DNA from 4 places in the Duganella sp. LjRoot269 genome. Region 3 is predicted to be linked to each of the others. Evidence: predicted binding sites of a transcription regulator. Region 3 holds the regulator's gene; each other region holds the start of a gene.
The links. Region 3 encodes FNR, which switches genes on or off when oxygen is low (the NO sensors DNR and NnrR bind a similar motif). Its sites were predicted from a motif close to TTGATNNNNATCAA; they were not measured.
Positions count from the first base shown of each region.

Region 1 (7,094 bases), 1.1 Mb from region 3:
GACCTGAGCACGCTGATCCCGCCGGAACGGGTGATCGGCTGCGTGGTCTACCCGGCGTCGGAACTGGTGGCGCCGGGCGTGGTGCGGCACGTCGAGGGCGAGCGCTTCCCGGTGGGCGAGCTGGACGGCTCGAACAGCGACCGGGTGCACATGGTGTCGGAGTGCCTGACGCGCGCCGGCTTCAAGGCGCCGGTGCTGGAGGACATCCGCGCCGAGATCTGGCTCAAGCTGTGGGGCAACCTGACCTTCAACCCGATCAGCGCGCTGTCGCACTCGACCTTGGTCGACATCTGCCAGTTCCCGCTGGCGCGCGAGCTGGCGGCCGACATGATGCGCGAGGCGCAGGCCATCGCGGCCAAGCTGGGCATCAGCTTCCGCGTGACCCTGGAAAAACGCATCGCCGGCGCGGAAAAGGTGGGCCAGCACAAGACCTCGATGCTGATGGATATCGAGGCGGGCAGGGGGCCGGAGATCGACGCGCTGGTGGGCTCGGTGGTGGAGCTGGGTAGGCTGACCGGCACGCCGACGCCGCATATCGATTCGGTCTACGCGCTGGTCAAGCTGCTGGAGCGCACCATGGCCGAGGAAAGCGGCCAGGTGCGGCTGCTGAAGGTGGCTTGAACGAAAAAAAGCCGCCTGTCCGCGTCGCGCGGGCAGGCGGCTTTTTATCGAATATTACATGCCCCAGTGGAAGGCGGCGTCCGACTTGTCGCCCTTGGTGTCGGCGTCCAGCTGCTCGCGCAGGCGCACGGCCAGCAGGGTCTCGATGAAGCCGATCAGGCTGAACGGGGCCGCCGGTGCGGTGCCTGGAATGGTTTGTTTGTTGGTAATGGTGGTCATGGTAGTTTCCTTTAAGATAAAAATCGGTGCCAGCGCGTTGGGTATGAAACGAGTATAGGCAGGCCGGCTGCCCACCGCTAATTGCGAGCCCCTATATCAGATATGCCATTTCTGAATAATATCTATGAGAAATGCGCTTTAGCCTGATATTTCTAATTTCGGGAAACTTGACCGCGGTCAAGTTTTCACTGGCGTTCCGTCAGATTTTACCTTGATTTTTCAAACGGCTGAGCGTCTCCGGCGACAGGTTCAGGTACGACGCCAGTTGTTTCTTCGGCAAGCGCTCGAACAATTCCGGGTGCTTGCGCACGAAACGGTGCACCCGCCCGGGCGCGTCGAGCAGATGCAGGGTGATGGTATGGCCCATGATCTCGCTCATCAGCCGCATCACCTCGAACTCGAAATTGTGCTTGATCTGCGTGTGGCTTTCCAAAAACGCCACCCACTGCGGCATCGGCAGCTTGGCCACGCGCACCTTGGTCACGCCGACGATGCTGTACGGCGTCGGCGTTTTCAGGCGCCAGGCCGCGTAGCTGGTCTCGATGTCGCGCTCGGCCGCAAAGCGCAAGATCATTTCCTTGGCTTCCTGGTTGGTCACCACGCGCTTGAGCACGCCGTCGAGGATGAAGTACTGCTCCATCTCGTGCACGCCCTGGTTCAGCAGCAGGTCGCCTTTCTGGTAGTCGACGATGGTGAGGAAGGGTTCGAGCGACGCCATCTCGCTGTCGCGCAGCTCCTTCAGGACCAGGTTCTGCCGAAGTTGGACACGGATGATGTTGCGTTCAGGATGGCTAGCCAACAGCGTCATAGATTGTTCGATACTTATTTTGAAATGTTGGACATCTTCCGATGAAAATTGACCGCGGTCAATGAGAGAAAACAAGTGCGCTCGCTATGATGGCCCCAACAACTAGCCCGGACCGTGTAACCGGGGAGTCGCGTGGCAGGACCTTCATTAAACCAATATAAGAGACACTCATCATGACAAATAACACACAGTCATCCGAACAGACCGACGGTTTTCACCTGGTAATCGATGCACTGAAACACAACGACATCGACACCATCTTCGGCCTGGTGGGCATTCCGATCACCGACCTGGCGCGCCTGGCGCAGGCTGAAGGCATGCGCTTCATCGGCTTCCGTCATGAGCAGCACGCGGGCAACGCCGCCGCCATCGCCGGCTACATGACGCAGAAGCCCGGCATCTGCCTGACCGTGTCGGCGCCTGGCTTCCTCAACGGCCTGACCGCGCTGGCCAACGCCACCACCAACTGCTTCCCGATGATACTGATCAGCGGTTCGAGCGAGCGTGAAATCGTCGACCTGCAGCAGGGCGACTACGAAGAGATGGACCAGCTGAACGCCGCCAAGCCGTACGCCAAGGCCTCGTACCGCATCAACAAGGCCGAGGACATCGGCATCGGCGTGGCGCGCGCGATCCGCGCCGCCGTCTCGGGCCGTCCCGGCGGCGTCTACCTGGACTTGCCGGCGCAGCTGCTGGCGCAAGTCATCGATGCCGAGCACGGCCGCAAGTCGCTGGTCAAGGTGGTCGATCCGGTGCCGCGCCAGATTCCTGCGCCGGACTCGGTGCAGCGCGCGCTGGACTTGCTGAAGGGCGCGAAAAAGCCGCTGATCCTGCTGGGCAAGGGCGCCGCCTACGCCCAGGCCGATGCCGACATCCGCGCGCTGGTTGAAGAGTCCGGCATTCCCTACCTGCCGATGTCGATGGCCAAGGGCCTGCTGCCCGACACCCACGAGCAGTCGGCCTCGGCCGCCCGTTCCTACGTGCTGGCCGAAGCCGACGTGGTGGTGCTGGTCGGCGCCCGCCTGAACTGGCTGCTGGCGCACGGCAAGGGCAAGACCTGGGGCGTGCCCAAGCAGTTCATCCAGATCGACATCTCGCCGACCGAAATCGACAGCAACGTGGCGATCGCCGCGCCGCTGATCGGCGACATCGGTTCCTGCGTGTCGGCGCTGCTGAGCGGCATCCGCAGCGGCGGCCACGGCAAGCCCGACGCGGCCTGGACCGGCGCCATCGCCGAGCGCAAGGACAAGAACCTGACCAAGATGGCCGGCATGCTGAACCAGAATCCGTCGCCGATGAACTTCCACAGCGCGCTGCGGGCCATCCGCGACGTGCTCAAGACGCGGCCCGACATCAACGTCGTCAACGAAGGCGCCAACACGCTGGACTTCGCCCGCAGCATCATCGACATGTACGAGCCGCGCAAGCGTTTCGACTCCGGCACCTGGGGCATCATGGGCATCGGCATGGGCTACGCGATCGGCGCCGCCGTCACCAGCGGCAAGCCGGTGGTGGCGATCGAGGGCGACAGCGCGTTCGGCTTCTCCGGCATGGAGCTGGAAACCATCTGCCGCTATGAACTGCCGGTGGTCACCATCGTCTTCAACAACAACGGCGTTTACCGCGGCACCGACGTCAACCCGACCGGCGGCAAGGATGTCGCGCCGACCGTGTTCGTCAAGAACGCCCGCTACGACAAGATGATCGAGGCCTTCGGCGGCGTCGGCTACCACGTCACCAACCCGGAGGAAATGACCAAGGCGCTGACGGAAGCGATCGCATCGGGCAAGCCGACGCTGATCAACGCCGTCATCGACGAAACCGCAGGCACCGAGAGCGGCCGCCTGACCAACCTGAATCCCAGCACTGCAGGCAAGAAGTAAGTCTAATTACATCAGGAGACTAGACATCATGACTAAACCGTTAGAAGGCATCAAGATCATCGATTTCACCCACGTGCAAGCCGGTCCGGCCTGCACTCAGCTGCTGGCCTGGTATGGCGCCGATGTGATCAAGGTCGAGCGCCCGGGCGCAGGTGACGTCACCCGCTCGCAATTGCGCGACATTCCCGGCGTCGACGCGCTGTACTTCACCATGTTGAACAGCAATAAGAAGTCGCTGACCCTGGACACCAAGACTCCGGAAGGCAAGGAAGTGCTGACCCGCTTGATCAAGCAGTCCGACGTGCTGGTGGAAAACTTCGGCCCCGGCGCGCTGGACCGCATGGGCTTCACCTGGGAACACATCCGCGAACTGAACCCGGGCATGATCGTCGCGTCGGTCAAGGGCTTCAGCGACGGCCACCACTACGAAGACTTGAAGGTGTATGAAAACGTGGCGCAGTGCGCCGGCGGCGCCGCCTCGACCACCGGCTTCGACGACGGCCCGCCGACCGTCAGCGCCGCCGCGCTGGGCGACAGCAACACCGGCATGCACCTGGCGATCGGCATCCTGACCGCGCTGCACGCCCGCAACCGCAACGGCGGCAAGGGCCAGAAGGTGGCCGTGTCGATGCAGGACAGCGTGTTGAACCTGTGTCGCGTCAAGCTGCGCGACCAGCAGCGCCTGGACCGCATTGGCTACCTGGAAGAGTATCCACAGTACCCGCACGGCAGCTTCACCGACGTGGTGCCGCGCGGCGGCAACGCCGGCGGTGGCGGCCAGCCGGGCTGGGTGCTCAAGTGCAAGGGCTGGGAGACCGACAAGAACGCCTACATCTACTTCACCATCCAGGGCCACGCCTGGGCGCCGATCTGCCGCGCCATCGGCAAGCCGGAGTGGATCGAGGATCCTGCCTACATGACCGCCGCGGCGCGCCAGGACAAGATCTTCGACATCTTCGGCACCATCGAAGCCTGGCTGGCCGACAAGACCAAGTTCGAGGCGGTCAACGTGCTGCGCAAGTTCGACATTCCTTGCGCGCCGGTGATGACGATGAAGGAGCTGGCCAACGACCCGTCGCTGCGCGAGAGCGGCACGATCACCGAGGTCGACCACAAGGAACGCGGCAAGTACCTGACCGTCGGCAGCCCGATCAAGTTCTCCGACCTGAAGGTGGAAATCACCGGCTCGCCGCTGCTGGGCGAGCACACCAACGAAGTGCTGGAAACGCTGGGCTACAGTTCCAAGGAAATCGCCGCGCTGCACGCCGCGTCGGCGGTATGATAGGCAACTAGCAGACCGAGAAGGGCGGACCTGGTTCCGCCCTCGTTCATTTTTGGAGACAGCCATGCAGACAACAGATTACCAGCAGCTGGTCGAGGCCATCGGCGACGCGGTGGTGGTGTGCGACGCCGCCGGCGCGATCATCGTGTGGAACGACGCCGCGGTGCGCATGTTCGGCTTCACGCGCGACGACGCGCTGGGCAAGTCGCTCGACCTGATCATTCCGGAACGCCAGCGGGGGCGCCACTGGGACGGCTACAACAAGTCCATGGCCACCGGCCAGACCCGCTACGGCAGCGACGTGCTGCGTGTGCCGGCGCTGCACAAGGATGGCCGCACCCTATCGATCGCGTTCACGGTGGCGATGCTGTACGACGACGCCCGCAAGGTGACGGCCATCGTGGCCGTGGTCCGCGACGAAACCGTGCGCTGGGCCGAGGAACGCCAGTTGCGCGTCCGTCTGGCGCAGCTGGAAGCGGCGGCGGCTCCGGCTTCCACGCTGACCTAGATCGCGCCATGGCCGACAGCATTTCCCTGCGCTGCGTCGTGCTCACCGTCAGCGGCAGCCGCACCGCCGCCGACGACACGTCCGGCGACCTGCTGGCGCAACGCCTGCAGGCCGCCGGCCACCGGCTGCTGCGACGCGCCATCGTCTCCGACAATCTCTACCAGATCCGCCGCGTGTTGAGCGACTGCATCGCCGACAGCGAGGTGCAGGTGGTGCTGATGAACGGCGGCACCGGCTACGCCGCCAACAACGTGGTGCCGGAAGCGGTGCTGCCGCTGCTGGACCGCGAAGTGCCGGGCTTCGGCGAATTGATGCGCCAGCTGTCCTATGCCGACGTCGGCACGTCCGCCATGCAGGCCAGGACGCTGGCCGGCTTCGCCAACGGCAAGCTGATCTTCTGCCTGCCGGGATCGACCGGCGCCTGCGCGCTGGCCTGGGACGGCATCCTGGCCGAACAGCTGGACAGCCGCCATAAACCCTGCAACTTCGCCTCCCACCTTGCTTCCATGTCAAATTAGTATATTTGCCTTCATAAAAATCATTGGTTAAGCTGCAAGCGGCGCCGTAGCATGGCGGCCATGCTACCCCCTCAGCTTATGAAAGAACCATGATGTCAGCAATCCAGTCAGCCTCAGCTATCAAGCTCGCGATCGTCGGCGTCGGCAAGATCGTCCACGACCAGCACCTGCCGGCCGTCGCCGCCAATGCCGATTTCCAGCTGGTCGCCTCGGCCAGCCGCAACAACACGGTCGAGGGCCTGCCGGGCTTCCGCTCGATCGAAGAAATGCTGGCCGCCGTGCCCGATATCGACGCGGTGTCGCTGTGCATGCCGCCGCAGTACCGCTACGCGGCCGCGCATGCGGCGCTGTCGGCCGGCAAGCACGTGTTCCTGGAAAAGCCTCCCGGCGCCACGCTGTCGGAAGTGGCCGACCTCGAGGCGCTGGCGGCGTCCAGGGGATTGACCTTGTTCACCAGCTGGCATTCGCGCTATGCGCCGGCGGTCCAGCCGGCCAAGGCTTATCTGGCCGCGCATGCGCCGACCAGCATGCACGTGGTGTGGAAGGAAGACGTGCGCCACTGGCATCCGAACCAGGAATGGATCTGGCAGGCCGGCGGCCTGGGCGTGTTCGATCCGGGCATCAACGCGCTGTCCATCGTCACCGAAATCCTGCCGTCGTTGATCTTCCTCAACCGTGCCACACTGGAATTCCCGGAAAACCGCGACGCGCCCATCGCCGCGCAGCTGCACTTCCAGGATGCCGCCGGCATGCCGGTGCACGCCGAGTTCGACTGGCGCCAGACCGGCAAGCAAAGCTGGGACATCATCGTCGGCACGGCGGCGGGCGAGCTCAAGCTCAGTGACGGCGGCGCGCGGCTGTGGATCGCCGGCGTCGAGCAGCCGCTGGGCAAGGAGGCGGAATATCCGTCGCTGTACCGCCGCTTCGCCGAGCTGGTCCGGGCAGGGCGCCCGGACGTCGATGTGGCGCCGCTGCGCCACGTGGCCGACGCCTTCATGCTGGGCAAGCGCAGCGTCGTCGACGCCTTCCACGACTGAAGTACCGAAGGCCGGGTTCAGCCGACCTTGCCGACCGTCCGCACGCGCAGCACCCGCTCGGCGCCGACCATGTTGACGGCATAGCCGTTGCGGCCGGCCGCCTTGACGCCATACAGCGCCTCGTCGGCCGACTTCAGCACCTCGTCCGGCTGGGTGTGGGGCGCGCTGGTGACGGCGATGCCGACGCTGGCGGTCACCGACAGCTTCAGCCCGCCGAT
Region 1 is NZ_CAXUSL020000001.1:2,926,303-2,933,396, forward strand. It holds gene ACSQ3S_RS13190 (2-dehydropantoate 2-reductase) at 1-621, shown strand, start outside; gene ACSQ3S_RS13195 (hypothetical protein) at 676-840, opposite strand; gene ACSQ3S_RS13200 (Crp/Fnr family transcriptional regulator) at 1,040-1,648, opposite strand; gene oxc (oxalyl-CoA decarboxylase) at 1,822-3,531, shown strand; gene frc (formyl-CoA transferase) at 3,560-4,813, shown strand; gene ACSQ3S_RS13215 (PAS domain-containing protein) at 4,878-5,321, shown strand; gene moaB (molybdenum cofactor biosynthesis protein B) at 5,330-5,839, shown strand; gene ACSQ3S_RS13225 (Gfo/Idh/MocA family protein) at 5,929-6,876, shown strand; gene ACSQ3S_RS13230 (sensor domain-containing diguanylate cyclase) at 6,894-7,094, opposite strand, start outside.
Region 1: a site for FNR is predicted at 1,697-1,710, ahead of oxc (oxalyl-CoA decarboxylase). Genes of this name have one in related genera too.

Region 2 (7,094 bases), 1.7 Mb from region 3:
GCCGGCCACGTCGCCGTTGGCGACGGCGGCGCGCCACATCGCGGCGACCTGTTCGGTGGTCTTGGCGGCGCGGAAGCGCAGCAGCACGGCGGCATAGCGGCGCTCCAGCTCCTTCTGCAGCGCCTCGGACAAGCGGTTGCGGCTGCCGCACTCGGTGACGGCGCCCACGTGCACTTCATAATCGTCGGCCACCACTTTGCCGGACGTGACTTTGTCCACCAGCTTGCGCAACACGCCCAGCGGAAAACCGACGCCGACCAGCGGGCAATGGCAGGCGTGACTCAGTTCCCACAGCCTGCGGCGGCGCGAGGCCTGCGTGTCGTCGTTGGGCTGGAACATGGCAGCCGGCGTATCGTGTTTGTCGCACATGGCCGGCTCCTATGCGGTGGCCGGCGCAGTGCGGGCGCGCGCCATGATGCGGCTGAGGAAATTGCTCTTTTCCTGCAACTGCATATTGCGCTCGACCACCTGTGCCCATTGCTCGGACAACTGCTGGCAGGTGGCTGTCAGCACCGGCGCCAGGTCGGGCAGGCCGGCCAGCGCTTTCAGGTGGCGCTCGATCACGGAGGCCAGCTTGACGCAGCCGCCGGCGTCGTCGTTGCCGGCGGTGTAGTGCGACATCAGATGCAGCACGGCGGACAGCATCAGTTCTGGATTGTGCCCGCCCTGCGAGGGCGCGAGAAAAATCGGATTGCTACGGTCTATGGCCATCAAACGCTCCTTTGGTTCGAAAGGGGGGAGTCTGGCTGGCGGTACTGCTGGCTACTCAGGGGAGTGGGCGCGGCGGCGCCCGGGTACGCGATCAAACGCGCCTGGTCAGGCGGTCAAAATCAGCTTGTTGAGCTGGGTGATGCGCAGGCGGTAAATCCGCCCCGCATGTTCGATTTCGACCTCGCGCCCACCGTCCATCAGGCCGGCGCTGCTGATGCGCTTGACCGGCGCCACGGCGTGCGCGGTGGCGCTGGCGGCGGGACGGGCGGCGATTGCCGGTGGCGTGGCGGGCAGGGTGGTGGGCATAGTCTTCCTTCCTTAAATAAGAATGATTCGCATTTGTATTCATTATTGAGGAAGGCGGAACGGAATGCAAGCCTTATTTGGCTATCGTGCGGGCTGCGCGCGGAGGCGGGACAAAAAAAGACCCAGCTGGGAGGCCGGGCCGAAGGCTGGGTAAATTTGTCGGACTGCGCTGTGGGCTGCGCGGCTACAGCGCTGCCAGCAACTGTCCCGGAGGCACCGCTTCGCTGCCCTTGGTTTTGGCCGCCGCCAGTTGCTTGGCGCGGGTACGGGACGGCGGCAGGCGGCGCAGAGTTTTCAGAGCCTCCGGATCCTTGATGCCGATGGTGCGTTGATCGACGCTGATCAGGCCGATCTCGTTGAAAGCCGACAGCGTGCGGCTCACCGTTTCCAGGGTCAGGCCCAGGTAGCTGCCGATTTCATGGCGCGTCATGCGCAGGTTGAACAGTTTGCTGGAATAGCCCATCTGGGCGAAGCGCTCCGCCAGCGACACCAGGAAACGCGCCACGCGGGCCTCGGCGCTGAGCGCGCCCAGCATGCCGATCATCGCCTGTTCGCGCACCAGTTCGCGGCTCATGACGCCGTACATCATATTCTCCAGTTCAAGATGGACTCTTCCTAACGCTGTCAGTTTTTTGAACGGCAGCAGTATCAGGTCGCAATCGGACAATGCCACGGCCTCTGAGGAATAATGACGGGTGTGGATGCCGTCCACGCCTAGCATATCGCCCTTCATCGGAAAGCTGAGCACCTGCTCATTGCCGAACTCGTCGATCAGCACGGTTTTCAGAAAACCGGAGTTGACGATGTACAAGGTATCGAAGGGTTGGCCGATGGTGTGGATGCGCTGGCCGGTCTTGAACTGAACGTGCTGGAACAGCAGTTCTTCCGTGGTGACCGAGCAGGCCGCCGGTATATGCAGCAGGTCGCAGACTTCCTTCAGGTTCGACCAGAGCCGCCCCTGACGCTGGCGGCCCGCTTCCATCGACGAGGACTGCATCGTCGTGGTGGTGGCTGGACGAATTTCAGACGTATGCGTAGACAGCATGTTGTTCTCCTGTGTACAGGTATTGCTTTTCGAATGGAAGGGAACTGGGGTGTGCCGCGTTGCTTTGTTTCCTGTTGGTTTGTCATGCGGCACCGTGCTGCGGATCTTGTAGCTGTGCAGCAAAATCGTATGGTTTCAGTATGCCAACGGAGGGGGGAGATAGATATCAGCAATGGCTGAATATGCGCATAGGAGCTAGCGCAGGATTGTAGGAGTACTCCTACTGATCCGGTCGGAGGTCAGGTTTTGAACGGGGATAACAAGCGGTGCGCGACAGCATATTGCACCATTTCGGACAGGGAATTCATGCCCATTTTCTGCATAATCCGGGTTTTATGCGTGCTGACGGTTTTAACGCTCAGATGCAGGCTGTTGGCGATTTCAGTGATCGACTTTCCCGCGACCAATAAAGAAAACACTTCAAACTCGCGGTCCGACAGCTGCTTATGCAACAGGCTCTCGTTCGGCATCATGATGTTCAAGGCCAGCTGCTCGGCCACTTCGGTGCTGATGTAGGGCCGGCCGGAAGCGACCTTGCGGATCGCGCCGACCAGCTGGGTGCCGGCGCTTTCCTTGGTCAGATAGCCCTGGGCGCCGGCACGGATGGCGCGCACCGCGTACTGTTCTTCCTCGTGCATGGTCAGGATCAGGATGGCGAGCTTGGGCGCCTCCGCCTTGATCTGGCGGATCAGGTCGACGCCGCTGCGGCCGGGCATCGACAAATCGAGCAGCAGCAGGTCGAACCCGCCCTGTCGCACGTGGCCCAGCACCTCGAAGCCATCGATGGCCTCCCCCACGATATCGATGTCCGGCGCGCCATCGAGTATGCGCTTGAGACCTTCGCGCATGATGGTGTGGTCGTCGGCGATGACAATTCGAATCATAAGGGGGCTGCTATAAAAAGTGATTAATGGTATTTATGGTTGCGCTTGAGCTAAGCTTATTATCTTACTATAAAAAGCATCTGATATGCGCTTTTTATTTGCCTGGCTCCTTGATGAGACGGTGAACCAGCACAGGAATTTTGGCATGTGACAATACCTTGTTGGTTACACTGCCCAGCAACAATTGGCCCCAGCCGCTGCGGCCGTGCGAGCCCATGAAGATCAGGTCGCAATGGTGTTTTTCCGCCACGTCGACGATCTTCAGCGCCGCGCTTTCGGCAAACACCGTCATTGCCTCGCAGGGAACGGCGCGGCGCGCGCAGGAATCGACCACGTCCTGCGTGTGCTCCTTGCCCGCTCGCAGCATCGAGGCCCGGTATTCCTCCTCGCTGGGGTAGCTGGGAGGAATGATTTCCACATAGATCGGGTACTGGTATTCCGGCGCTACAAACAGCACCAGCACCTCTGCCTTCATCTGCTCGGCAAAAGCGACCCCGGCACAGGCGGTTTTACTGGATACGGCCGAACCGTCGGTGGTGATCAAGATTTTCCGGTACATGGCGAACCTCCTTTTCAAACCAACGCGCTACTTTAATTGTAGTCGCGATTTACATTATTATTAGTCTGGAAATACTTGATGTTTATCAAATAAATCCGCTTTATCCCATGGTACTAGTGTCGGCTTTCATACTTTTTACCGCCTTTTTTTGCATAGGGGCACTACTTTTGTGTCTCAAGGCGTGTTTTGACGATGTATCCGATGTTAGTATCTCCAAATACAACGAAACTTGGCCAGCACCCGGAGCGCAGGGCAGGCTAGCCGACTCTGGGATTGAATAATCTGGCTGCGCCCTGCTACACTCGGGTACGTGCGTTATATTGCCAAGCTGCATCAATGGCATGCAAGTTTCGGGCAGCAATTTTACAAATTATGGAGAAGCAGGGATTATGACCAACGCCGCTGATGATTTCGACGCATTATTTGATGAAGTGTCTGCTCAGAGCAAGACCGCAGCGCCCGCTCCAGCGCCTGCCCCCGCACCAGCCGCCGCGGAAGACGACCTGGAAAGCCTGTTTGACCAAGTCTCTTCTGCCACACTGGCTCCCGCCCCCGTAGCCGCTCCGGCCCCGACCGCCGCGGTTGCTCCCGCCGCCGGCGAAGCCGCGGCCGACGGCGAAGACAAGCCGATGTTCGAACGCCTTGGCGGCATCGTCCGCCTGCTGCACGATTCGCTACGCGAACTGGGCTACGACAAGGCGCTGACCGAGGCGTCGTCGCAAATCAACGACGCCCAGGACCGCCTCGAGTACGTCGCCACGCTGACCGAGCAAGCCGCCAACAAGGTGCTCAACACCTTGGACGAGGGCATGCCTGAGCAGGACTCGCTGTCGAAAAAATCCAAGGACATGGAAAACCGCTGGGCCGACCTGTTCGCCGGCAAGCTGAGCCTGGAGCAGTTCAAGCAACTGGCGGGCGACTCGCAGGCGTTTGCGGTGGCCGTGTCGGCCGCCACCGAGGCCGAAAAAGCCCGTTTGCTGGAAATCATGATGGCCCAGGACTTCCAGGACATCACCGGCCAACTGATCAAGAAAGTCGTGAACATCACCAAGACGGTGGAGCACGAACTGGCAGAACTGCTGCGCGACAATGCGCCGCCGGCGGTACGCGAGAAAATCGCGCAAAAAGAAGTGTCTCTGATGTCCGGCCCATCGGCTCCGACCGTAGCGCTGAACCAGGACAATGTCGACGACCTGCTTGCTGATCTGGGATTCTAATGGACGATATGCTCAAGGATTTCGTCGTCGAGGCGATGGATCTTGCGGTCAACGTTGAAGAGCATCTGCTGCGGCTCGAACGCGACCCCGACAACAAAGAGACGCTGAACGCGGTGTTCCGCTCGTTCCACACCATCAAGGGCGGCGCCGGTTTCATGGGCCTGCCTGCGATGGTGGCGGCGTGCCACCTGACGGAAAACCTGTTCGACGCGCTGCGCACCGGCGCCGCGCCGGTGACGCCGATCGCGATCGAGGCGGCGCTGCAGGCGTCCGGCTTCGTGGCCGACCAGCTCGCCGAACTGAACAATGGCGCCGAGCCGGACAGCCTGCCGGCGATGCCGAAGGATCTGGAAATCATCCTGACCGACGCCATCGAAGGCAAGACCAGCTCCGCCGCGCCCAAGGCAGCCGCCCCGGCGCCCGCGCCTGCGGCCGCCGCGCCGGTCGCCGCCGCGGCAGCTCCGGCCGCCGCGCCGTCGGCCGATGGCCTGGACTGGGAAGGCATGTACGAAACCGTGATGCCGCCTGGCAGCTACACGCGTTCGGCGCCAGCGCCGGCCGCCGCAGCCGCGCCATCGGCGTCGGCGATTCCCGCCGCCGAGCTCGCCGCTGTCGTGGCCGCCGTGCAAGCCGGCGCGCCAACCACGGCCGCCGCTCCGGCCAAGGCCCGCGAGGCGCGCGAAGAGCGTCCGCAGGCCGCGCCGGTCAAGGAAGAGTCGATCCGCGTCGACGCCGTCAAGCTCGACGCGCTGCTGGAAGTGGCCGGCGAATCGGTGCAGGCCGCCAACCAGGCCGCCGTGCTGCTGGAACGCCTGCTGCAATTCAAATTCGAAGGCCAGGCCCAGACCTTGATGGCGACGCTGGCGGAAACGCTGGAACGCGCCTCGCGCTACTCCACCGAACTGCAGCGCGCCACCCTGGCGACCCGCATGCAGCCGGTCGGCCGCCTGTTCCAGAAGTTCCCGCGCCTGGTGCGCGAGCTGGCCAAAGACCTGGGCAAGGACGTCGAACTGACCATCGAAGGCGCGGAGACCGAAGTCGACCGCGTGGTGGTGGACAGCCTGTACGATCCTCTGGTGCACATGCTGCGCAACTCGCTGGACCACGGCGTCGAATCGCCGGAGGACCGCCTGGCCGCAGGCAAGCCGGCCAAGTCGTATATTTCGCTCAAAGCATGGCAGGAAGCAAATAGCGTTATGATTGTGCTGCAGGACGACGGCAAGGGCATGGATCCGGTGGTGCTGCGCACCAAGGCCCAGCAGAAGGGCCTGATCTCCGAATCCGCGCAGCTGACCAACGACGAATGCTTCCAGCTGGTATTCTTGCCGGGTTTCTCGACCAAGGAAGTGGCCTCCAGCGTGTCCGGCCGCGGCGTCGGCATGGACGTGGTGAAGACCGCCGTGGAGAAAAACCGCGGCGCCATCCATATCGAATCGTCGCTGGGCAAGGGCACCAAGTTCGCCATCCGCCTGCCGATCGAACTGTCGATCGTGCCGACCATGCTGGTATCGACCTCGGGCGCCGCGCTGGCGCTGCCGATGGCCGTGGTCCAGCGTGTGGTCGAGCTGCCGGAAGTGTTCATGGAAGTGGGCGGCGCGCCGGTGCTGAAAGACCAGGGCCGTCCGCTGCCGGTACGCTCGCTGGCCGATTCGCTGGGTTACGAGAGCTGCCGCGAGAAGGTGGGTATTGTTGTCGCTGCGCCACAGCCGTACATCCTGGCGGTGGAAGCGGTCGACGGTACCGCCGACCTGGTGATTAAACCGATGACGGCGATCGCCGTCGAGGGCATTACCGGCACCGCGCGCTCGGCCGAGGGCGAACTGGTGCTAGTGGTGGGCCTATCGTTCCTAATGGACGGATGTCGAGGTAGTGTACGCATGGCGGCTTAGTCTCGGGACTGAGCCAGAAAGACCAAAAGCCTGCGTCCACGCAGGCTTTTTTTCGTTCGCGTTTTTATTTGCAATACCGAATTTTGTAAAAGGAGTCATAAAAAGTGTATCAACAGGCGGAACCGAGTCGGCTCACGAGGCCGGCCAGCGGCGGCTGCTATTGCATTGCACAATATGGCATAATCGAAGTGGATCACTCACACAGGCAGAAGTAGTTCCCTTAATTGGGTACTCATCAATCATCATGAAGACGCTTTACGACAAACTCTGGGAATCGCACGTGGTCAAGGCCGAGGAAGACGGCACCACGATCCTGTATATCGACCGCCACCTGGTGCATGAGGTTACCAGCCCGCAGGCATTCGACGGCCTGCGCGCCGCCGGCCGCGCGCCGTGGCGCGTGTCCGCCAACCTGGCGGTGGCCGACCACAACGTGCCGACCACCGGCCGCGCCGACGGCATCGCCGACCCGGTCTCGCGGCT
Region 2 is NZ_CAXUSL020000001.1:5,755,656-5,762,749, reverse strand. It holds gene ACSQ3S_RS25760 (DUF2325 domain-containing protein) at 1-369, opposite strand, end outside; gene ACSQ3S_RS25755 (hypothetical protein) at 379-711, opposite strand; gene hemP (hemin uptake protein HemP) at 817-1,017, opposite strand; gene ACSQ3S_RS25745 (Crp/Fnr family transcriptional regulator) at 1,202-1,999, opposite strand; gene ACSQ3S_RS25740 (response regulator) at 2,302-2,946, opposite strand; gene ACSQ3S_RS25735 (universal stress protein) at 3,041-3,505, opposite strand; gene ACSQ3S_RS25730 (protein phosphatase CheZ) at 3,895-4,722, shown strand; gene ACSQ3S_RS25725 (chemotaxis protein CheA) at 4,722-6,611, shown strand; gene leuC (3-isopropylmalate dehydratase large subunit) at 6,853-7,094, shown strand, end outside.
Region 2: a site for FNR is predicted at 3,581-3,594, ahead of ACSQ3S_RS25735 (universal stress protein). Genes of this name have one in related genera too.

Region 3 (7,094 bases):
GCCGCAGGCTCAGGTCGGCGTTGTCGACTTCAAGGTAGGCCACGTAGGTGACCACGTTCTCGGTGATGGTCGAGCCGTACGACACGCGGGTGACCACCGCCGGATAGCTGCGGTCCGCATAGGCGCTGACGCTGAAGGTAGCCGGCTGGCCCACGCGCACGGCGCCGACGTCGGCTTCGTCGACATTGACCAGCAGGCGCAGATGGCGCAGGTCCTCGGCCAGCGAAAATAGCGTCACCGCCTGCAGCGAGGCGGCCACCGCGTTGCCGGGATCGACGCTGCGGCTCAGCACCACGCCGTCGATCGGCGAGCGGATCGAGGCGCGCGCCAGGTTGGTGCTGTCGGTCGACAGCGTGGCCTGGGCGCTCTGTACGTTGGCGGCGGCGCTCAGCTCGGCCGCCTGGGCCCGCGCCAGCGTGGCCCGGCCGGTGTCGAGTTCGGCGCGCGAGGGCACCTTGCCGCCGGACAGGCGGGCCACCTCCTCCAGCCGTCCCAGTGCCGCGCGCGCCTCCGCCAGGCTAGCCTGGCTTTGCGCCAGCTCGGCCCTGGCGGCGGCCAGCGCGGCGCGCGAGCGCACGATCTGGTCCTGCAGCTTGGCCGTGTCGAGCTGGACCAGCACCTGGCCGGCGCGTACCTGGTCGTTGACGTCGACCAGCACGCGCCCCACGGTGCCCGACAGCTCGCTGCCGATATTGACCGCGCGGGTAGGCTGCAAGGTGCCGTTGGCAGTGACGCTGAGCGTGACGGTGCCGCGCTTGACCCGCACCGTGACATAGGCGGGAGCCCGCGCCGTCTGGGCATGCTGCTGCCACACGTAAGCCGCCGCGCCGGCCGCCAGCAGCGCCAGCGCGGCGCCCCACACGGCGGCGCGCCGCCACCAGGGGCGTGGTGGCGCGTCGATGACGACGGCCGGTGCTGCCATACGTTGATTCATGGTGTGCTTCCTTTCATCGGCGCGGCACCGCCGTCGGGTTGCCAGCCGCCGCCCAGTGCCTTGTACAGGCGCACCTGGTCGGTGCCGACGTTGGCGCTGGCGGTTGCCACGCCGTCCTGCGACGTGTAGAGCGCGCGCTGGGTTTCCAGTACGGTTTGAAAGTCAACCAGGCCGCTGGCGTAGCGTTGCCGCGCCAGCAGCGCGGCGCTGTCGGCCGCCGCGGCGGCCAGCCGCAAATGATCGAGGCGCAGACGGTCGGCCGCCTGCGCGGCCAGCGCATCCTCCACTTCCTGCAGCGCGGTCAGCAGCGTCGCCAGATAGCCGGCCTGCGCTTGCGCCAGCGCGCCGCGCTGCAGCCGCAGCTGGGCCGCGCTGGCGCCGCCGTCAAACACATTGCCCGCCACGCTGCCCAGCAAGGTGCGCAGCAGCGCCGCGCCGCTGCCGCCCGCGCCAAGTCCGCTCAATCCCAGCGATCCCTCGAGACGCAGCACCGGGTAGCGCGCGGCGTCGGCCTGGGCCACTTTGGCGCGGGCCGCTTCGAGCTGGGCTTCGGCCGCGCGCACGTCGGGACGCTGGCGCAGTGTTGCGGCCGGCAGGCTCAGCGCCAGCTCTGCGCCGCCGGCGGGTATCGCCTGCGGCGGCGCCAGCGCGTCGTCGAGCGCGGCCGGCGCCTGCCCGCACAGCACGGCCAGGCTGTGGGCCAGCAGCGCCCGGCTGCTTTCCAGCACCGGCAACTGGGCCGCGGCCTGCTCGGTGGCGGTGATCGCTTGCTGCTGCTCCAGCGAAGTCAGTAGTCCGGCCTGGACCCGCCATGCGGTAATCTCCTGCGTGGCCTGCTGGCTGGCCAGGTTGTCGCGGGCGATGACTTGCCGTGCCTGGATGCCGCGCAGTTCGATATAACTGCGCGCCACCTCGGCGGCGACCGAGACCTGCACGTTCGCCAGCGTGGCCGCGCTGGCCTGCAGCGTGGCCGCACCGGCCGCCAGTGCATGACGGTTGGCGCCAAACAGGTCCGGTTCCCAGCTGGCATCGAAGCCCAGGTTGTAGCTATTGGTGGTGGACGCCCCGTCGAGCTTGCTACGCTGGGCCTGGGCGCTGCCGACCACGGCGGTGGCCAGCGCTGCGGCTGCGGCATCGCGCGTGGCGCGCGCCTGCTGCAGCGAAGCGCGCGCCGACGCGATGCTGGTGTTCGCTTGCAGGGCGCGCGTCACCAGCTGCTCGAGCAGCGGATCGTCGAAGCGGCGCCACCAGCCGGCAAGCGCCGCGCCATCGGACGCGGAGGACCTGGCGGCCTGGCCGGTAGACCAGGCCGGCGGCGGCTGGAACGCCGGCGCCGGCGGCGGCAGATCGACCGGGCGCAGCAGGCTGCAGCCGGTCAGACAGGCCAACAACAGCGGCGCCCCCGCCCTTCCGAGCCGGATGGCCGCCGTCGGCGGCGCGACGTTGGTGTGGTACATGACATGCTCTCGTTTGGGCCGAACGGGCTTTTACTATGAGAGCAAGTGAGTGAAAAAACCATGATCCAGATCAAAACGCACCGCAGGCACGGTGTTTCAGTGCCTCGGTCCGACGTCGATGCCAGCGGCCGGCGTCAGTCCAGATCCGCGGCGTCGTGCCGCTCCAGCACCTGGTCTTGGGGGTTGCCGAACGTGCGGTTCACCTTGCGGCCGCGGATGACGGCCGGACGCGCGGCGATCTCGTCGGCCCAACGCCGCACATGCCGGTACTCGTGCACCGACAGGAATTCGGCGGCGCTGTACAACTGCCCCAGCACCATGCCGCCGTACCACGGCCAGACCGCCATGTCGGCGATCGTGTACTCGTCGCCGGCGACATAGCGGTGTTCGGCCAGCTGCCGGTCCAGCACGTCGAGCTGGCGCTTGGTTTCCATCGCGTAGCGGTCGATCGGATATTGCAGCTTTTCCGGCGCGTAGGCGTAAAAGTGGCCGAAGCCGCCGCCGACAAACGGCGCCGAACCCATCTGCCAGAACAGCCAGTTCAGGGTTTCGGTGCGCGCCGCCGTTTCCGTGGGCAGGAAGGCGCCGAACTTTTCCGCCAGATACATCAGGATGGAGCCTGACTCGAACACGCGCAACGGCTGCGCGCCGCTGCGGTCGACCAGCGCCGGTATCTTGGAGTTGGGATTGACCGCCACGAAGCCGCTGGAGAACTGGGCGCCCTCGTTGATGCGGATCAGCCAGGCGTCGTATTCGGCGCCGCCATGGCCGAGCGCCAGCAACTCTTCCAGCATGATGGTGACCTTCACGCCGTTGGGCGTGCCCAGCGAATACAGTTGCAGCGGATGCTTGCCGACCGGCAGTTCCTGTTCGTGGGTGGCGCCGGCGACCGGGCGGTTGATATTGCCGAACGTGCCGCCCGACGATGCCGGCGCGACCCAGATCGCCGGCGGTGCATACTTCGATGGATCCGTCATGCATCTCTCCTCACAGTGAGCGTGCAAGCTGCTGCTTGCGCGCGAAAAACCATTCTATCCGAAGCCGGCCCTTTTTGATTTGCATCAATCAAATTGCACGGGCGAGTCTCTACGATGGCTGCATTGAACAAGTGAATGGAGATCGACATGAGTCCCGACAGCGCCCACGTCATAGACGAGCTCAACAGCAGTCTGCTGCTGCGGCGCCGCGAACTGGCGCAGCAGTTGCGCCAGCGCCTGCACCAGGCCGACGAACAACAGCAGATGGCCCTGTTTAACAGCTACGCGATCGATGCCGACCAGGCCGAGGCATGCCAGCTCAGCGACACCGACATCGCGCTGCTCAATCACGAATTGATGGAATTGCGCGCCGTCGACGAGGCGCTGGAGCGCGTGCGCGCGGGCAGCTACGGCACCTGCGTGCAGTGCGGCGCGGCCATCGCGGCGGCCCGTTTGCGGGCCGAGCCCAGCGCGCAGATGTGCGTGGATTGCCAGACGGCGGTCGAGCGGTCGGGACGCGCGCCGGGCTGAGCCTGAGGCAGGCTCACTGCCTCAGGCCACCGCCGGCGTGCGGCCGAGCGCCTTGGCGGCCACCTTGGTGCCGTCCTGGTCGGCGCCGGTCGCCAGCGCCTCGAGGCTGGCGCGGTCGACGATGGTCAGGTCGCGCTTGTCGACCCGTATCCAGCCGTTGCTGCGAAAGCGCGACAGCAGCCGGCTGATGCTTTCGATGGTCAGGCCCAGGTAGTCGCCGATGTCCTCGCGCGACATGCGCAGCTGGTAGCTGTTGGGGGAATAGCCGCGCGCCGCATAGCGCGTCGACAGATTCAGCAGGAACAAGGCGAAGCGCTGCTCGGCCCGCATATTGGCGAGAAACATCATCGCGTTTTGCTCGCGCATGATTTCCTGGCTCATGATGCGGTGGAAGTGCTGCAGCAGCTGCGGCACGTCGGCGAACAATTCCTGCAGGCGGGCGAACGGGATCTCGCACACTTCGCTGTCTTCCAGCGCCACCACGCCGCAACCGTGCTGGCCGGTGCCGATGGCGTCCATGCCCAGCAGCTCGCCGGCCATCTGGAAGCCGGTGATCTGCTGCTCGCCGCGGTGGTTGACGCGCGAGGTCTTGAAATGGCCGAAGCGCACGGCGTACAGGTTGTTGAACGGCTGTTCCATGCGGCATAGATTCTCGTCGCGTTCGACACGGCGGCGGCGGCCGATGATCTTGTCGAGGCGGCTGACCTCGGCGTCGTTCAGCCCCACCGGCAGGCACAGGTTCTTCAAGCCGCACACCGCGCATTTGTTCTGGCTGCTGCTCACTGCGCCGCCATTGTGTGTTGCCAGTTGGAGGTTGGTCGTCATGTTCGCTGCTCCCTGTTGTGTTTTTCGCAGCATCTGAGCGTTGGCTGCGGTATGGAGACAGTATCGGCGATCGGCGGCCGCGCGGTTATCGGGCTTCGCTGCCGTGTCGCGTAGGGGAGTCCGGACAGAAATCTGTAGGGCTTCCCCTACAACCTTTGCAATATGAAACTAGATGATGCCGTGCTCCAACGCATACCGGGTCAGCTCGGCATTGCTGTCGAGGCCCATTTTCTCCAGGATGCGGGCGCGGTAGGTGGTCACCGTGTTGGGGCTCAGGTGCAGCGTCTCGCCGATGCGCACCAGCGATTCGCCGGCCGAGATCAGCTTGAACACCTCCAACTCGCGGTTCGACAGCGCCTCGAGCTTGCCCACCTCGCCGCCGCCGATCAGGCTGGCCAGCTTTTCCAGCAGGGCCGGGCTGACATGCTTGCCGCCGGACGCGGCCTTGCGCACCGCCGCCACCAGCGCCGTGGTTGGCGCATCCTTGGTCAGGTAGCCGGCCGCACCCAGCTTGAGCGCGCGCACGGCGTAGATGTCTTCGGCGTAGGTGCTCAGCATCAGCACCGCCAGCTTGGGCCGCTCGGCGCGCAACTGCTTGAGCAGCTCCAGCCCGTTCTTGCCGGGCATGGTGATGTCGAGCAGCGCCACGTCGAATTCCTGCGCCTGCGCCAGCTGCAGCGCCTCGTTGGCGTTGCAGGCTTCGCCGTCGACGCGGATGTCGTCGACCGTGCTCAGCATCAGGCGCACGCCGTTGCGGGCGATCGCGTGGTCGTCGACCAGCAGCACGCGGATGGGATTATTGCTCATGGTGTGCGTCCAATGGCAGGCGCAGCAGCAGGGTCGTGCCCTGTCCCGGCCTGCCGGTGATTTTCAATTCGCCGTCGAAATGACGGCTGCGTTCGTGCATGCCGAGGATGCCCCAGGACTCGCGGTTGAGCAAGCGCTCGGCCGCGATACCCTTGCCGTCGTCGTCGATGCGCAGCTGCAGCACGCCGTCGGCGTAGTCGACCCGCAGCTGCACCGCGCTGGCCTCGGCGTGCCGCACCACATTGGTCAGCGCTTCCTGCGCGATGCGGAACAGCATCGTGCTGCGCTCGGCACCCAGCTCCAGCGCCGACGCGGCCGGGCTGATGGCGCAGGCGCAGTGCAGGCCGGAGCGGCGTTCGATCTGCTCGGCATACCATTCCAGCGCGGCCCACACGCCCAGCTGGTCGAGCACGCTGGGCCGCAGGTCGGTGATGACCCGGCGCACCGTCTCGATCGCGTCCTGGGCCAGTCCTGCCGCCTCGGCCAGCAAGGGCTCGGGCGCCGCGCCGGCCGCCGCGCCGCGGTCCATGCTGACTGAAATATAGGCCTTGATGCCGGTCAGCAGGCCGCCCAGCTCGTCATGGATTTCCTGGGCGATGCGCTTGCGCTCGTGTTCCTTGATTCTTTCCTGGTGCGCCGCCAGGTCGCGCTGCGCCTGCTGCGACGCCAGCAAGGCCTGTTCGGTCAGCTTGTTCTGCGTGATGTCGATCATGATGCCCTGCATGAACAGCGGCCGTCCCTCGTCGTCGCGCACCAGCTCGGCCTGGTCGCGGAACCACAGCGCCTGGCCGTCGCGCGCCGACAGCCGGTATTCCAGCCGCAGCGGGCTGCCGTCGCGGCGGCAATCGTCCAGCGCGCGCAGCGTGGCCGCGCGCTGCGCCGGATCCATCTGCCGCCCGTGCAGCCCGGGGTCGGCCAGCCACTCGGCCGGGGTGAAGCCAAGCATGCCGATCTGCGGACTGATGTAGCGCAGCGCGCCGCCCTCGCCCAGTTCGGCGATGTAGGTGATGGCCTGCATCTGCTCGACCAGTGTGCGGAACTGCGCCTCGGCCTGGCGCTTGTCGTTGAGCAGGCGCTGCTCGCGCAGCATGCGGTGGATCGCCCCCGGCAGGAATTCCAGGTAGCGGCCGTCGACGTCCTTGACCAGGTAGTCGCGCGCGCCGCGCCGCATCGCCTCGGCCGCCACGGCGGCGCTGTCGGCGCCGGTCAGCATCATCACCGGGATGGACTGGCCGGCGCCGTCGGCGTTCAGGTGGGCCAGGAATTCGAGGCCGGTCAGGTCCGGCAGATGGTAGTCGAGCAGGATGCAGTCGGGCCGCTGCTCGCGCGCCAGCTCGAGCCCGCGCTCGCCGCTGTCGGCCTCCAGCAGCGCAAAGCCGCCGGTGGCATCGGCCGCGAAGGCGCGCCGGCACGCCATGCGATCGACCACGTCGTCCTCGACGATCAGCACCCGCAATACGGCTGGGGCGCCGGCGCCGTTGTCGGCAAGGTCGGCGTTCACGGCATCTCGCTGATGGTCCAGTACAGGTCGATCGAGCGCATCATCTCGACGAAGCGGCGGTA
Region 3 is NZ_CAXUSL020000001.1:4,008,985-4,016,078, forward strand. It holds gene ACSQ3S_RS17940 (efflux RND transporter periplasmic adaptor subunit) at 1-934, opposite strand, end outside; gene ACSQ3S_RS17945 (efflux transporter outer membrane subunit) at 931-2,391, opposite strand; gene yghU (glutathione-dependent disulfide-bond oxidoreductase) at 2,526-3,368, opposite strand; gene ACSQ3S_RS17955 (TraR/DksA family transcriptional regulator) at 3,516-3,899, shown strand; gene fnr (fumarate/nitrate reduction transcriptional regulator Fnr) at 3,921-4,724, opposite strand; gene ACSQ3S_RS17965 (response regulator) at 4,893-5,531, opposite strand; gene ACSQ3S_RS17970 (response regulator) at 5,521-7,032, opposite strand; gene ACSQ3S_RS17975 (response regulator) at 7,029-7,094, opposite strand, start outside.

Region 4 (7,094 bases), 4.0 Mb from region 3:
ATCAGGTATTTAGTATCACTTTCAATCAAACGTTGAAATGTAACGCATGGAAACCCTGTCCAATCTGGAATCCTTCGTCCGCAGCGCGGAATCGGCCAGTTTCTCGGCGGCCGCCCGGCGGCTGGGGCTGACGCCGGCCGCCGTCAGCCGCAACGTGGCGCAGCTGGAGCGCAACCTCGGCGTGCGCCTGTTCCAGCGCAGCACGCGCGGCCTGAAACTGACCGAGGCCGGCGAGCGCTTCCTGCAGTCGGTCGGCGCGGGGCTGGACAGCATCCAGGGCGCCATCGCCGAAGTGACGGCCAAGGCGGGCGAACCGGCCGGCGTGCTGAAACTGAGCGTGGCGCCGCGTTTCGGCCGCGAACAGATACTGCCGCTGATGCCGGCTTTCATGGCGCGCTATCCCGGTGTGACGCTGGACCTGAGTTTCGACAACCGCCCCGTCGATCTGATCGCCGGCGGTTTCGACGCGGCCATCGGCGGTGGCTTCGAGCTGACGCCCGGCGTGGTGGCGCGCGAGCTGGCGCCGGCACATGTGATACTGGTGGCGTCGCCGTCCTATCTGGAGGCGCGCGAACTGCCAGCCACGCCGGCCGGCCTGGCTTCGCTCGATGCGATTGCGATGCGCTCGCCGCACAGCGGCCGCGTGAAGGTACGCATGCTGCGCAACCGTCACGGCGAGGAGATGGCGGCGCAGCTGAAGCCGCGCGTGTTCATCAACGATCCCGATGCGATCTGCGGCGCGGCCTTGCTGGGGATGGGCGTGGCGCCGCTGGTGGTGGCGGACGTGGCGCAGCACCTGGAGAGCGGCGCCTTGCAGCGCGTGCTGCCGGACTGGTATGAGGACATGGGCCCGATCGCGCTCTACTTCACGAGCCAGAAACTGCTGCCCGCCAAAACGCGGGCCTTCGTGGATTTCCTGACCGAGGCGTTGCGCCAGCAAGGACTGGCCCAACGCTACTCGGCTATCTGACTCAGAAGCGGTAGCCGACGCCGACGCCGACCATCAGCGGATCGACCTTGACGCGGCTGGCCTTGGCGCCGCTGATGAAGACGTCGCTGCGGATCTGCACTTTCTTCACGTCGAAGTTGAGCGACCATTTTTTATCGATGGCGTAGTCAACGCCCGCCTGCAGCGCGAGGCCGAAGCTGTCATGTTCCAGGCCGCCCTTGCCGCCGAGGAGATCGACCTTGGACATCGTGGTGTAGTTCACGCCCGCGCCGACGTACGGCTTGACCGGCGCGTCGAGCACGAAGTGATACTGCAGCAGCAGCGTGGGTGGCAGGTGCTTGAAGCTGCCGATTTTCGCGCCGTCGAGCGACACGTCATGCTTTTGCGGATAGGTCAGCACCAGCTCCGCCGCCAGGTTGGGCGTGAAGAAGTAGGACACGTCGAATTCCGGAATCGTCTTGCTGCTCACGCTGAGGCGGTCGGAGGCGCCGGTGCCGCCGACCGGATCGGATTTGTCGGCGGGGTCCAGGTGCACTGCGCGCACGCGCACCAGCCACGGGGTTTCTTCCGCCATCGCTGCGCTGCCTGCGACCAGGCTCAGGGTGGTCAACACTGCTGCTGCTAAAGACTTGCTCATTTCACTTCCTCTTTTGTCGTCGTTAAGTAACGAGACCAAGTCTATTGACGCGGCGCGGTAAAAACTTTGATCCAAGTCAAAATTGAAAAAATATTTTGTGGGGTGTGTAAGTAATGCGGACATGGCGGCGACAGAGGCATGCAGCACCAACCCAACTTACTTTTTGGAGAACCACATGAACAACATCACCCGTTTCGCAGCAATGGCAGCCACCGTCGCAACCATGGCCATGTCTGCATCGGCGATCGCCGCCACGTCGACCGTCAGCGCCGACGACACCGTGCACTGCGCCGGCATCAACAGCTGCAAGGGCCAGAGCGATTGCGCCACCGCCGAAAACGCGTGCAAGGGCCAGAACTCCTGCAAGGGCCACGGCTTCCTCGCCACCAAGGCCGGCGCCTGCTTCGCCAAGAAGGGCAAGATCGTCGACCTGGACAAGTAATTTCAATAGCGCCGGCCCGGCCGGCGCTGATCCGCTGATCATCCATGAACACTACACTGTCATCGCCGGGCTTCGGCCTCGGGCTGCGCCCTGCGCACTACCAGGAAATCATCGACGCACCGTCCGGCGGGCATGACATCGACTGGTTCGAGATCCTGTCCGAGAACTACATGGTCCCCGGCGGCAAGCCGCTGGCCATGCTGGACCGCATCCGCTGGGACTATCCGATGGCGATGCATGGCGTGTCGATGTCCATCGGTACGCCGCAAGGTCCGTCGCAAGACTATCTGCGCGAGTTGAAGAAGCTGATGCAGCGCGTGCAGCCGCTGTGGGTGTCCGACCATTTGTGCTGGACCGGCACGCACGGCACCAATATGCATGACCTGTTCCCGTTGCCTTACACCGAGGAAGCCGTGGCCACCGTGGTGCGCAACGTGAAGCGCGTGCAGGATTACCTGGAACGCCCGCTGCTGCTGGAGAACGTGTCCAGCTATCTGTCCTTCGAGTCGGACACTTTCCAGGAATGGGATTTCGTCGCCGCCGTGGCCGAGGAATCCGACAGCCTGATACTGCTGGACGTGAACAACGTCTACGTCAGCAGCGTCAATCACGGTTTCGATCCGCTGGTTTACCTGGACGCGCTGCCCGGGCATCGCATCCAGCAGATCCACCTCGCCGGCCACAGCGTGCAGGAAGGCTGCATCATCGACACGCACGACCGTGAAGTATCCGATCCGGTGTGGGCGCTGTATGCGGAAGCCTTGCGCCGCTTCGGCCCCGTCGCGACGATGATAGAACGCGACGACAATATCCCGCCGCTGGCCGAGTTGACGGCCGAACTGCGGCGCGCACGCGCCTTTGCGGAGGCGGCATGAGCGCATTGCAGCGGTTGCAGGGCGACTTCCAGGACTACATCCTGGCCGACCAGGCGACAGGCGCCATCCACGCCGCCGTGCGCGAGCAGTACGGCCTGAAGGCCGATGCCCGGCTGGCCATCTATCACCGCGCCTACCGCAGCCGCCTGAAACAGGCGCTGTGCGAGGCATACGACAAGACCTGGACCTTCGTCGGCGACGACATGTTCGCGGACCTGGCCGACAGCTACATCGCCGCGCATCCGTCGCGCCACCCCAACCTGCGCTGGTTCGGCGGCGAGTTTGCCGCACACACGGCGGCCCGGCTGGAGGAATATCCCTTCATCGCCGAACTGGCGGGCCTTGAGTGGGCCTTGAGCCTGGCCTTTGACGCCGAGGATGCCCTGCCGCTGGGGACCGCCGAGATGAGCGCGGTGGCGCCGGAGGCGTGGGGCGCGCTGCAATTCAGGCTGCATCCGTCGGTGCACCTGCTGGATCTGCGCTGGAACGCCGTCGCCCTGTGGCAGGCGCTGGGCGCGGGCGACGAACCGCCGGAGGCCGCGGAATCCGGCGCCGTGATGCACTGGCTGATATGGCGCCAGGGCGAGCAGCCGCATTTCCGTTCCCTGTCCGCGCTGGAGGCGGATGCGCTGCGCCTTGTCGCCGTCGGCGCCACGTTCGGCGAGGTGTGCGAGGCGGCCGGCGAAGAGGCTATGCTGGCGCTGGCCGGCCATCTTCAGCACTGGCTGGCGCAGGGGATTTTGGCGAAATAAGGCAGAAACAATCTCCGTAATGCAAAGTTTTGGTAGCGGGTGTAGTATCACCAGCGGTCTATTCCCGGCAACCGAAATTCAGGAGATCTGCATGGCTAAGTTGAACGTCAATGGCGTCGTACGAGAATATGAGGCGGAGGACGATACGCCGCTGTTGTGGGTCATCCGCGAGCAGCTAGGCCTGACCGGCACCAAGTTCGGTTGCGGCATGGCGCAATGCGGCGCCTGCACCGTGCACATCGACGGCCAGCCCACCCGCAGCTGCGTCTATCCGGCGGCCGCCGTCACGGCCAACCAGAAAATCACCACCATCGAAGGCCTGTCCAAGGACGGCTCGCATCCGATCCAGAAAGCGTGGGCCGCGCTGGACGTGCCGCAGTGCGGTTTCTGCCAGTCCGGCATGATCATGGCCGCCGCCGCCCTGATCCGCGACAAGCCCAAATGTACCGACGCCGACATCGACGCGGCCATGACCAACATTTGCCGCTGCGGCACCTACAACCGCGTGCGCAAGGCGATCCATGTGGCGGTGCGCGGCGGCGATCCGGCCACGGCCGGCCTGAATATCCAGCGTATCGAAGGGAGCAAGGCATGAGCGCCGTGACTGTTTCGGCCTCGCGCCGTGGATTCCTGAAAGGTGCGGCCGCCGGTTTGGTGGTCGCCTTCCATATTCCGTTTGACGCGCTGGCGCAGACCATGGTGCCCGGTGTGGCTCCCGGCGCATCGGCCGCCACGCCCGAAGTCAACGCCTGGGTGGTGGTCAAGCCGGACGACACCATCCTGATCCGCATCGCCCGCTCGGAAATGGGCCAGGGCACGCTGACCGGTCTTGCGCAGCTGGTGGCCGAGGAACTCGACGCCGACTGGAGCAAGGTCACCACCGAATATCCGTCGCCGGGCCAGAACCTGGCGCGCAAGCGCGTATGGGGCAGCTTCTCCACCGGCGGCAGCCGCGGCATCCGCGAGTCGCACGAGTATGTGCGCAAGGGCGGCGCCGTTGCCCGTACCATGCTGGTGCAGGCCGCCGCCGATGCGTGGCAGGTGCCCGCGTCCGAATGCAACGCCGCCGCCAGCGTGATCACGCACGGCCCGAGCGGCCGCACCGTCAGCTACGGCAAGGTGGCCGAAGCGGCGGCCAAGCTGACCGCGCCGGCCGATGTCGTACTGAAGGATCCCAAGACCTGGAAGCTGGCAGGCAAGCGCCTGGCGCGGCTGGACACGGTCGCCAAGACCACCGGCGCGCAGATCTACGGCATGGACCTGAAGATGCCGGGCATGCTGAACGCGGCCATCAAGGATTGTCCGGTCTTCGGCGGCACGGTGAAGAGCTTCGACGCCTCGGCCATCGAGAAGCGTCCGGGCGTGAAGAAAGTGCTCAAGGTCGGCGACAGCGCGGTGGCGGTGGTGGCCGATACCTGGTGGCGCGCCAAGTCCGCGCTGGATGCGCTGCCCATCGAATGGGACAAGGGCCCGAACGCCAAGCTGTCGAGCAAGGATGTCGCGGCCACGCTGAAGGCCGCGCTGGATGCGCCGGAAGCGGTGGTCGGCAATTCGAACGGCGACGCCAAGGCGGCCATCGCCTCGTCGGTGCGCAAGATCGAGGCGGTGTATTCCTTCCCGTGGCTGAACCACGCGACCATGGAAACCATGAACGCGACGGTGGTGTGGACCCCGGAGCGTTGCGAAGTCTGGACGCCGACCCAGAACGGCGAAGCCGCGCTGGCGGCGACGGCCGAAGCGGCCGGCCTGCCGCCGGCCAAGTGCGATGTCTACAAGATGCACCTGGGCGGTGGTTTCGGCCGCCGTGGCGCCACGCACGACTGGGTGACGCAGGCGGTGAAGATCGCCAAGGAGATGCCGGGCACGCCGGTCAAGCTGATCTGGACCCGCGAAGAGGATATGCTGCACGGTAAATACCATCCGATCACGCAGTGCAAGCTGACGGCGGGCCTGGACGCCAAGGGCAACGTGACCGGCCTGCATATGCGCATCGCCGGCCAGTCCATCCTCGCCTCGCTGGGGCAGACGCTCAAGGACGGCAAGGATCCGGTGGTGTTCCAGGGGCTGAACGCGCCGGGGCCGGAAGCGTCGATAGGCTACAGCTTCCCGAACCTGCTGGTGGACCATGCGATGCGCAATCCGCCGGTGCCGGCCGGCTTCTGGCGCGGCGTGAACCTGAACCAGAACACGATCTACCTCGAATGCTTCATGGACGAACTGGCCCACGCGACCAAGCAGGATCCGCTGGCCTTCCGCCGCAAGCTGATGGCTGACCACCCGAAGCACCTGGCCGTACTGAACGCCGTGGCGGAAAAGGCCGGCTGGGGCACGCCGCCGAAGAAGGGCGTGTTCCGTGGGCTGGCGCAGACCATGGGCTTCGGCAGCTACGTGGCCGCCTGCGCCGAGGTGTCGGTGGACAGCAAGACCGGCAAGGTGAAGATACTGCGCATCGTCGCGGCGACCGATCCGGGGTATGCCGTCAATCCGCAGCAGATCGAGGCACAGATCGAAGGTTCCTTTGTCTACGGGTTGTCCGCCGCGCTGTATGGCGAGTGCACCTTGAAGGACGGCCAGATGGAACAGCAGAACTTCGACACCTACCAGGTGCTCAAGCTGGACGAGATGCCGAAGGTGGAGTCCATCGTCATGCCGTCGGGCGGGTTCTGGGGTGGTGTCGGCGAGCCGACGATTGCGGTGGCTGCGCCGGCGGTGCTGAACGCGATCTTCGCCGCCACCGGCAAGCGCGTGCGCGACCTGCCGCTGAAGAACCACAGCCTGAAGAAGGCATAGCGATGCGGGGCGGGATGACAGGTCTGTTCGCACTGGCCATCCTGCTCTGCTGCGCTCGGGCCGGCGCGGCGCCGCTGACGGAACAACCTGGCGACGCGGCACGCGGCCGCGCCATCGTTGCCAGCCGGCAGGTGGGGCTTTGCCTGCTGTGCCATACCGGGCCGATACCCGAGGAGCGTTTTCAAGGGAATCTGGCGCCGGACCTGCGGGGCGCCGGCGGACGCTGGAGCGCCGAACAGCTAAGAGCGCGCATCGTCGATGCCAGCCAGTTCAATCCGGCGACGATCATGCCTTCCTATTACAAGACCGATGGACTTAACCGCGTCGCCGCCGGTTACCAGGGCAAGGCCATACTGGACGCGCAGCAGATCGAGGACGTGGTGGCGTGGCTGCAAACATTGAAGGAGGGCGGGCAATGAAGCGTCGCGATGTGCTGGCGGCAGGCGCAGGGCTGGCGATGCTGGCGCTGGTGCGCCCCGTTGCGGCCACGCCGGCCGACATGGCCGCCGCCGTCGCCGCCTTCACCGGTGGTGTGGCGCCGCGCGAGGGCAAGGTCAGGTTCGATATCGCGCAGTTGATCGACAACGGCAACGCGGTGCCGGTCACCGTGGCGGTAGAGAGCGCGATGACTGCGGCCGACCATGTCGCA
Region 4 is NZ_CAXUSL020000001.1:40,983-48,076, reverse strand. It holds gene ACSQ3S_RS00205 (LysR family transcriptional regulator) at 47-970, shown strand; gene ACSQ3S_RS00200 (OmpW/AlkL family protein) at 972-1,586, opposite strand; gene bufA2 (BufA2 family periplasmic bufferin-type metallophore) at 1,762-2,028, shown strand; gene bufB (MNIO family bufferin maturase) at 2,073-2,903, shown strand; gene ACSQ3S_RS00185 (HvfC/BufC N-terminal domain-containing protein) at 2,900-3,655, shown strand; gene ACSQ3S_RS00180 ((2Fe-2S)-binding protein) at 3,747-4,250, shown strand; gene ACSQ3S_RS00175 (molybdopterin cofactor-binding domain-containing protein) at 4,247-6,445, shown strand; gene soxX (sulfur oxidation c-type cytochrome SoxX) at 6,460-6,864, shown strand; gene ACSQ3S_RS00165 (SoxY-related AACIE arm protein) at 6,861-7,094, shown strand, end outside.
Region 4: a site for FNR is predicted at 1,653-1,666, ahead of ACSQ3S_RS00200 (OmpW/AlkL family protein). Genes of this name have one in related genera too.